3 regions of the Pseudomonas sp. AC136 genome follow, and region 3 is predicted to be linked to each of the others. Evidence: riboswitches for the same ligand, from Rfam matches in the RefSeq annotation. Region 3 holds a riboswitch; each other region holds the start of a gene.
The links. A riboswitch is a leader RNA that binds a small molecule or an ion and turns the genes downstream of it on or off. The one in region 3 is predicted to bind cobalamin.
Positions count from the first base shown of each region.

Region 1: it holds a riboswitch for cobalamin, as region 3 does, so the genes downstream of both, ACZZZU_RS17660 (TonB-dependent receptor domain-containing protein) here and cobO (cob(I)yrinic acid a,c-diamide adenosyltransferase) in region 3, are expected to answer to the same signal.
Region 2: it holds a riboswitch for cobalamin, as region 3 does, so the genes downstream of both, ACZZZU_RS14915 (CbtB domain-containing protein) here and cobO (cob(I)yrinic acid a,c-diamide adenosyltransferase) in region 3, are expected to answer to the same signal.

Region 1 covers NZ_OZ409865.1:3,945,077-3,947,332, forward strand. The annotation lists gene ACZZZU_RS17660 (TonB-dependent receptor domain-containing protein) at 1-1,369, opposite strand, end outside; cobalamin riboswitch at 1,459-1,691, opposite strand; gene ACZZZU_RS17665 (methyl-accepting chemotaxis protein) at 1,751-2,256, opposite strand, start outside.
Region 2 covers NZ_OZ409865.1:3,372,133-3,374,388, reverse strand. The annotation lists gene ACZZZU_RS14925 (cobalamin biosynthesis protein) at 1-328, opposite strand, end outside; gene ACZZZU_RS14920 (CbtA family protein) at 414-1,133, opposite strand; gene ACZZZU_RS14915 (CbtB domain-containing protein) at 1,177-1,362, opposite strand; cobalamin riboswitch at 1,473-1,649, opposite strand; cobalamin riboswitch at 1,763-1,971, shown strand; gene cobW (cobalamin biosynthesis protein CobW) at 2,083-2,256, shown strand, end outside.
Region 3 covers NZ_OZ409865.1:702,672-704,927, reverse strand. The annotation lists gene ACZZZU_RS03120 (methyl-accepting chemotaxis protein) at 1-156, opposite strand, end outside; cobalamin riboswitch at 381-618, shown strand; gene cobO (cob(I)yrinic acid a,c-diamide adenosyltransferase) at 768-1,379, shown strand; gene ACZZZU_RS03110 (cobyrinate a,c-diamide synthase) at 1,379-2,256, shown strand, end outside.

The DNA of each region.
Region 1 (2,256 bases), 3.2 Mb from region 3:
CCAGGTACTCGCCGCGCACTTGCAGCTCGTAAGTTTTCGAGTGCTCGGGTGACAGGCCCGGATTGCCGACATAGCCATTACCGTCATCCGGCCAGTACAGCTCGTTGTAAGTCGGTGCGCGGAAGCCTTCGCTGTAGGAGGCGATCACCGATGTGCTGTCGCCCACCGGCACGGTCAACGCGCCGTTCCAGGTGTTCTCGCTACCGAACTGTTCATTCTTGTCTCGGCGCAATCCCAGCTCGGTGGCGAACCACTCGCCCTGGAAACGATGTTGTGCAAAAGCGGCCTGGTTCCAACGGGTTTGTTGGTTGTATTGGGTGCTGCTGTGCAATTGGTCCTCGTAGAAATCGACCCCGGCGAGCACGGTGTGCTGCTCGCCTAGTTCCAAGGTGTTCAACCACGACACGGAGTCGCGGTAGGTGTTGAACACGCTCACTTCGTCGCTGAGTTTGTCTTGGCTTTTCTGCCGGCTTTCGCTGTGGCCGACTTCCCAGCGACTGCTCCAGAGGTCGTTGAACTGCGCGTCGACAAAACCGCTGGCGCTGCTGAGGGTGAAGTCGGTGTAAGGCTGCTGCGGATAGCTGAGGAAGGTGCTCATGTCGAAGCGACCGAACGGGTTGTCGTACTCGTTGCGGCCGCGTTGGTCCAGCAGGCTGACGCCGCCTTCGACGCGCTCGTTGAATTGGTGGCTGAGGTTGAAGCTCAAGGCTTTGTTGCGGTAGGCGTCGTGGTCGCTGTCGGAATCGTAGGACTGGCCGGTGCGGTCGCTGCCGGCGGTTTCGTCGAGGCTGCCGTTGAGGCTGAAGCGCGTCTGTTCATCGCCGCCACTGAGGCCCAGGCTGCGCTGCCAGCTTTGGTGACTTCCGGCGCTCACGGCCAGGCGCGGTTGCAGGCCGCTGTCGCCGCGACGGGTGAAAATCTGCACCACGCCGCCAATGGCATCGCTGCCATACAAGGCCGAGCGCGAGCCGCGTACCACCTCGATGCGTTCGATTTGTTCGAGGCTTAAAAACTGCAGACTGGCGCCGCCATCGGAGGCCGAACCGATGCGTTGGCCGTCCACCAGAATTAGGCTTTGAGTGTTGCTGCTGCCCCGAATAAACAGTGAGGTGTTGCTGCCGCGCCCACCGTTCTGCACCAGTTGCACGCCAGGCACGCGGGTGAGCAGGTCGGTGATGGAGCGGGGCTGCAAACGCTCGATGTCAGCACGGGTGAACACCTTGGCAGCAGCGGTGGCCTGCGCTAACGGCTCGGCGTTGCGGCCGGAGGTGATGACCATTTCTTGCAGCTTCAGCACTTGGTCAGTGCTTTGCGCCTGCACCACAGCGGGCAGCAGCAGCGCGGGCAGGGCGAGATGTCGGTACTTCATGGAGTATTCCTCAAAAGATTTTTGAGGAGGGCATGGGCAAGCGTGGCGCTTGAAGGCGCCTGCGCTTGATGGTGCTGCCCTCCGCAACACCAGTCGATTCCATGCAGGCCGGTCTCCGGGCTCTCGACTGAAAGGGCATCCTTTCCTGCCGCGATCACCTTCCCAGGAAACAACCCAGTGGTGTGTCGATCGGGCATGCAGCGTGGCTGCGGTCGATTACCGTTGCGGGGGCAGCGCCGGGATGGCTCCTATGGAGCGCACCGGCTTCCCGTTTAACGCCGGGCTCGTGTGAGCCGGACGCACCTGCGTGGATAAACGCCGCGCACCGTAGCGGTGGCGGCGGGGTGGGTCAAGAGGGTGGGGCGTTGCAGCAAACGCGGTTTACGCGCTTGGCTCTGCCTGCCCAAGCCGGCTGGCGGCTTTGTGCAGGTCGAGCACCAACCGCTCCAGAGCACGGGCGGCGAGCTGGGTCTGGTTTGCGGCTTCGGCGCTTTGGCCCGCGCCTGAACTGATGGTTTGCGCTTGCAGATTGGCGGCTTGAGCTTGGTCGCGCTGCGATTGCATGGCGCGGCTGATTTCGCCGATCTGCATTTGCATGCCCGCCACCTCCTCATGAATGCGCTGCAACGCCTGGTTAGCCTGCGTGGCTTGGTCAACGCTGGTGCCGACGCTGGTTTGGCATTGCTGCATCGAGCCAACCGCCTGCACGGCTTGCTGACGCATGCTGTGCAGGCTCTGGGCGATAGCGTGCGTGGCCTCGGCGGTGCGCTGGGCGAGGTTGCGCACTTCCTCGGCAACCACGGCAAAGCCACGTCCCGACTCGCCGGCCCGCGCGGCTTCAATGGCGGCGTTGAGCGCCAACAGGTTGGTTTGTTCGGCGATGCCGC
Region 2 (2,256 bases), 2.7 Mb from region 3:
TCACCGCTTCCACCTGCGCCAGAGCGCTTGCCTCGGCGACGCTGACTGCGCCAGTTGCGCGCAGGGCAATGGCCGACACGCTGCTGACGCGATCACTGGCTGCGTCCAACTGAGCCGGTGGCAGCCACGCGAGCGGCAAGCGCAACGTCGCGGCGAGCGCGCGAAGGCCGGCTTCATCACGTTTATGTTCAACGCTGGCGAGGCCGGCGACGTCGCCGAGGCCCAACCCGTGCGCGGCCAAGGTGTGTTCCAGCAATTGGCGAAGTTCAGCCTCGCTACAACCCGCGCGGCATCCGATTCCAGCGATAAAAGGCGCAACGATAGGCACAGAGAAAAACGCCTGAGTAGGTAAGAAAAAAACCCGCTGAGAGCATGGCCCTTCAGCGGGTTCTTGCGCAGCACCAACGAGGGGGTTACACCGCGCTCTTGCCCGCAAACCGGCGATACAGCCAGGCGCTCAGCAAGCCCAGGGCCGACCAGAACAGCGCGTTGGTAATCAGCGAGGCCCAGATGAACTGATGCTCCAGCGCCTCGGGCGCCAAGCTCGAATGCACCTCAGGCTGCGGCGCGCCGATGACATGTGGCACCACCAGCAACACAGCGCCGATCACTTTCACCGCCCAGTGGCGGGCGAATACCAAAAAGGCCAGGCCCACGGCGGTCGCGGTTGCGGTGCCGATCCACCAGTACTGACGCAGCTGCAAATCAGCAGCGGCGGTGCCAGGCAATTCAGGCGGCAGACCGAGCGAAGGTGCCAGCGAAAAGGTGGCGAAACCCGCCAGGCCCCAGAACAGACCGTCTCGGGTACGACCCGGCGCGCGCAAGGTAAACAAGCCCGCCAACATCAGCGCGAAACCAACGGCAACCACCAGGTTGGCGCCCGTGGTCGACGCGACGCGTTGCCAGCCATCTTCCGGCGACCACGCTTCGCTGCTGTGTTCATGGGAATGGGCGGCGGCGCCCGGTTCGTGGCTGTGCTCAGCCGGCGCCACTTGCACGGCGGCGGGCTCAGCGCTTTCAAAGGTTTCGCCCTGAAGAATCAGCGGCGCCACCCAGAAGCTTTGCAACAGGGTCAGAAACAGGGCACCCAGCAGCCCGGCAAACCCGGCGGTTTGCGCAATACGCTTAATCATTTCGCGGTCTCTTCAGTCGCACGCACACTTGGTGGCACAGAAATTAGTGGCACGGAAACGCGGCACTGTGGCGGGTGTCGTGAGCAGCGTTGTGTACCGCCTCGACATGGGAGAAACCGGCGAAATACACCAGCAACGCGCCCAACAGGCCGGCGCCGATGGCGACCACGAGACGCTGAGAAAGCGAGGCGCTGGCCTCGGCAGAATGAGTAAGGGTGCTACTGGACATGACCGTTCCCTCTGAACTGGAAATGAAAACGTAGCAGAAGGGAACGCACGAGGAGCCGAATGCGAGCGCATTCAGACTTCCGGCTTGCGCCCGCCCACCGCGGGTTTTGCCTACTGGTATGAATTCAGGCCGGTCTCCGGGCTCGCATGGCTGAAGGGTTTCAACACACGCCTACCGTTGCGGGGGCAGCGTCGGACTAACTGCTCCAGAACCGACCAGAGCGCGCACCGACTTCCCGTTTCACCTTGCGCACGACGACGCAAGACACCTGAAACAGCGCGCTAGAACACCATTTTCATCGGCAAAGGTCAACGCTGACGTGCCTCGCCCGTGCAGGCTTCCATGTCCAGAAGCTGGATGATCGGACCTCATCGAATTTGACCCATCCCCCACCACTGCGTAGCCTTGCTCGCTTCGAGGTCTCGGCGTATTTGCGCCAGAGCTAAGAGGGAACGCGGTGCGCTGAACAGCCAGGCCGCGGCTGCCCCCGCAACTGTAAACGACCGGCTTTCTTCCAGTGCCACTGCCACGCGCGGGAAGGCGAGGAAAGCGGCCCGCATCAAGGGCCATGTCGTGAGCCAGGAGACCTGCCTCGAACCTATTCACGACAACCGGGCGGGGTGATCCGGTGGCGAATTCTGCGGTGAGCGCTCTGCTCGCTGTAGCCGTCGCAGCCGCCCGCCGATCCGATTTCGCGCGTATCCAACAGGGCTGCATTCGATGAAAAGCTTGGCCAAACTCCCCGTCACCATCGTCACCGGCTTCCTCGGCGCCGGCAAAACCACGCTGCTGCGCCATATGCTCGACAACGCCGAAGGCCGCCGCATTGCGGTGATCGTCAATGAATTTGGCGAGCTGGGTATCGACGGTGAAATCCTCAAGCAATGCACCATC
Region 3 (2,256 bases):
CCAGGTCGGCAGCAGGGCGCTAAGCAGCGGTTGGTTGTCCAGGGTTGGCGCGGTCTCTTCAACGTAAACCGGCTCGGTTACCGGCGCCTTGCTCGGCCTTACAAACACGCCGGCCAAGGCGGTAACCGCCAGACCGGCACCGGCCAACCACGGCATGGACACGCCCAGGCCAATCAGGCTGATGACAACTCCAAGGTAAAGCGCGCAATAGGCCAACACGGCAAATTCCCGACCAGGTTCAAGTTGGGTGAACTATAGGCAGCCGCGGCTAAGCGAAAAATCGGGGCACCCCCTACAGGCTTTGTAGGGGTTTCCCCTATACAGAAGTGCGCCGAGTTGGCGACCCCCGCCGAATTGACGCTCAACCTGCAACCCTCTAACCTGCCACCCTCGCTTCAGGTGCCGCCATTTGGCGGTGAAACAGGGAAGTCGGTCCCGCTTGTTTTGCACGTGTTGCGCGTACAAAAGAAACGGCACAAGCCGACGCTGCCCCCGCAACGGTAATTGAGCTGAACACCGCACTAGCCACTGTGTTGAACACGGGAAGGCGCGCTGTTCTGTTGGCCATCACTGGCCGCGCTCATTAGCCCGGAGACCGGCCTGTCGCAGTACCACGGCATTGCGGAGGGCTTTGTCTGGCGTCGGGTGATTGTCTGCAATCCCTGCGTCTGCCGTTCTCCGCTAGCCTCAACCAAGCCGTTGGAAAACCGCCGCCTCGCGCGGGCTTTCCCGGCCTGGACAATTGATGTTGAAGAGCTGAGACCGCAATGAGCGAATCCGCAGAACGCGACGCCCGCCACAAGGCGCGCATGGCCCGCAAAAAAGCCCTTATCGACGAGAAAATCGCCCAGGCCCAGAACGAATACGGCCTGCTGCTGGTGCACACCGGCAATGGCAAAGGCAAAAGCAGCTCGGCGTTTGGCATGGTCGCGCGGGCCTTGGGCCATGGCATGAAAGTGGGCGTGGTGCAGTTCATCAAAGGCGCGGCCAGCACCGGCGAAGAACGCTTCTTCCGCCGCTTCCCCGAAGAAGTCAGCTACCACGTGATGGGCGAGGGCTACACCTGGGACACCCAGGACCGCCAGCGCGATATCGACAAAGCAGTCGCCGCCTGGGCCGTGGCCAAAGACATGCTCAACGACCCGGCCATCGGCCTGGTGGTGCTGGACGAGCTGAACATCGCCCTCAAACACAATTACCTCGACCTCGACACCGTGCTCGCCGATATCGGCGGCCGCCCGGAATTTCAGCACGTGGTCGCCACCGGCCGTGGCGCACCGCCTGCGCTCATTGAAGCGGCCGACACCGTGACCGAAATGGCCATGGTCAAGCACGCCTTCAAGTCCGGCGTTAAAGCCCAGGCCGGGGTGGAGTTCTGATGCAGAGCCACGCATGCCCGGCGCTGTTGATCGCCGCACCGGCGTCCGGCCAGGGCAAAACCACCGTCACCGCTGCCCTGGCGCGCCTGCACACACGCCAAGGCAAACGGGTTCGGGTATTCAAATGCGGGCCGGACTTTCTCGACCCCATGATTCTCGCCCGCGCCAGTGGTGCGCCGGTGTACCAGCTGGATTTGTGGATGGTCGGCGAAGCGGAAAGCCGTCGCCTGCTCTGGGAAGCCGCCGCCGAGGCCGACCTGATTCTGATTGAAGGCGTCATGGGCCTGTTCGACGGCACGCCATCGGCCGCCGATTTGGCCCGTCACTTCGGCGTGCCGGTGCTGGCGCTGATCGACGGTTCCGGCATGGCGCAAACCTTCGGCGCCATGGCTCACGGCATGGCCACGTACCAGGCCGACCTGCCGTTCTCCGGCGTGCTCGCCAACCGCACCGGCAGCGCCCGGCATGGCGAAATTCTGCGCGACTGCCTGCCGCCTGCCATCAAGTGGTACGGCGCTTTGCCGCGCAGCGCCGCGATTGAACTGCCGAGCCGGCACCTGGGCCTGGTGCAAGCCGAAGAGCTGGAAGACCTGGACGCCCGTTTGGACGCCGCCGCCGACGCCCTGGCCGCCAGCGCCGACACCACGTTGCCGGCGCCCGTGCACTTCGCGCCGCCACCAATGGTTCGGCAGATATTGCCGTTGCTCAAGGGCGTGCGCATTGGCGTGGCGCGCGACACCTCGTTCGCCTTTCTCTATCAGGCCAACCTCGACCTGCTGCGCGAGCTGGGCGCCGAGCTGATCGAATTCTCGCCACTTCGCGACAGCGCGTTGCCCGAGGTCGACAGCCTGTATTTGCCCGGTGGTTATCCGGAATT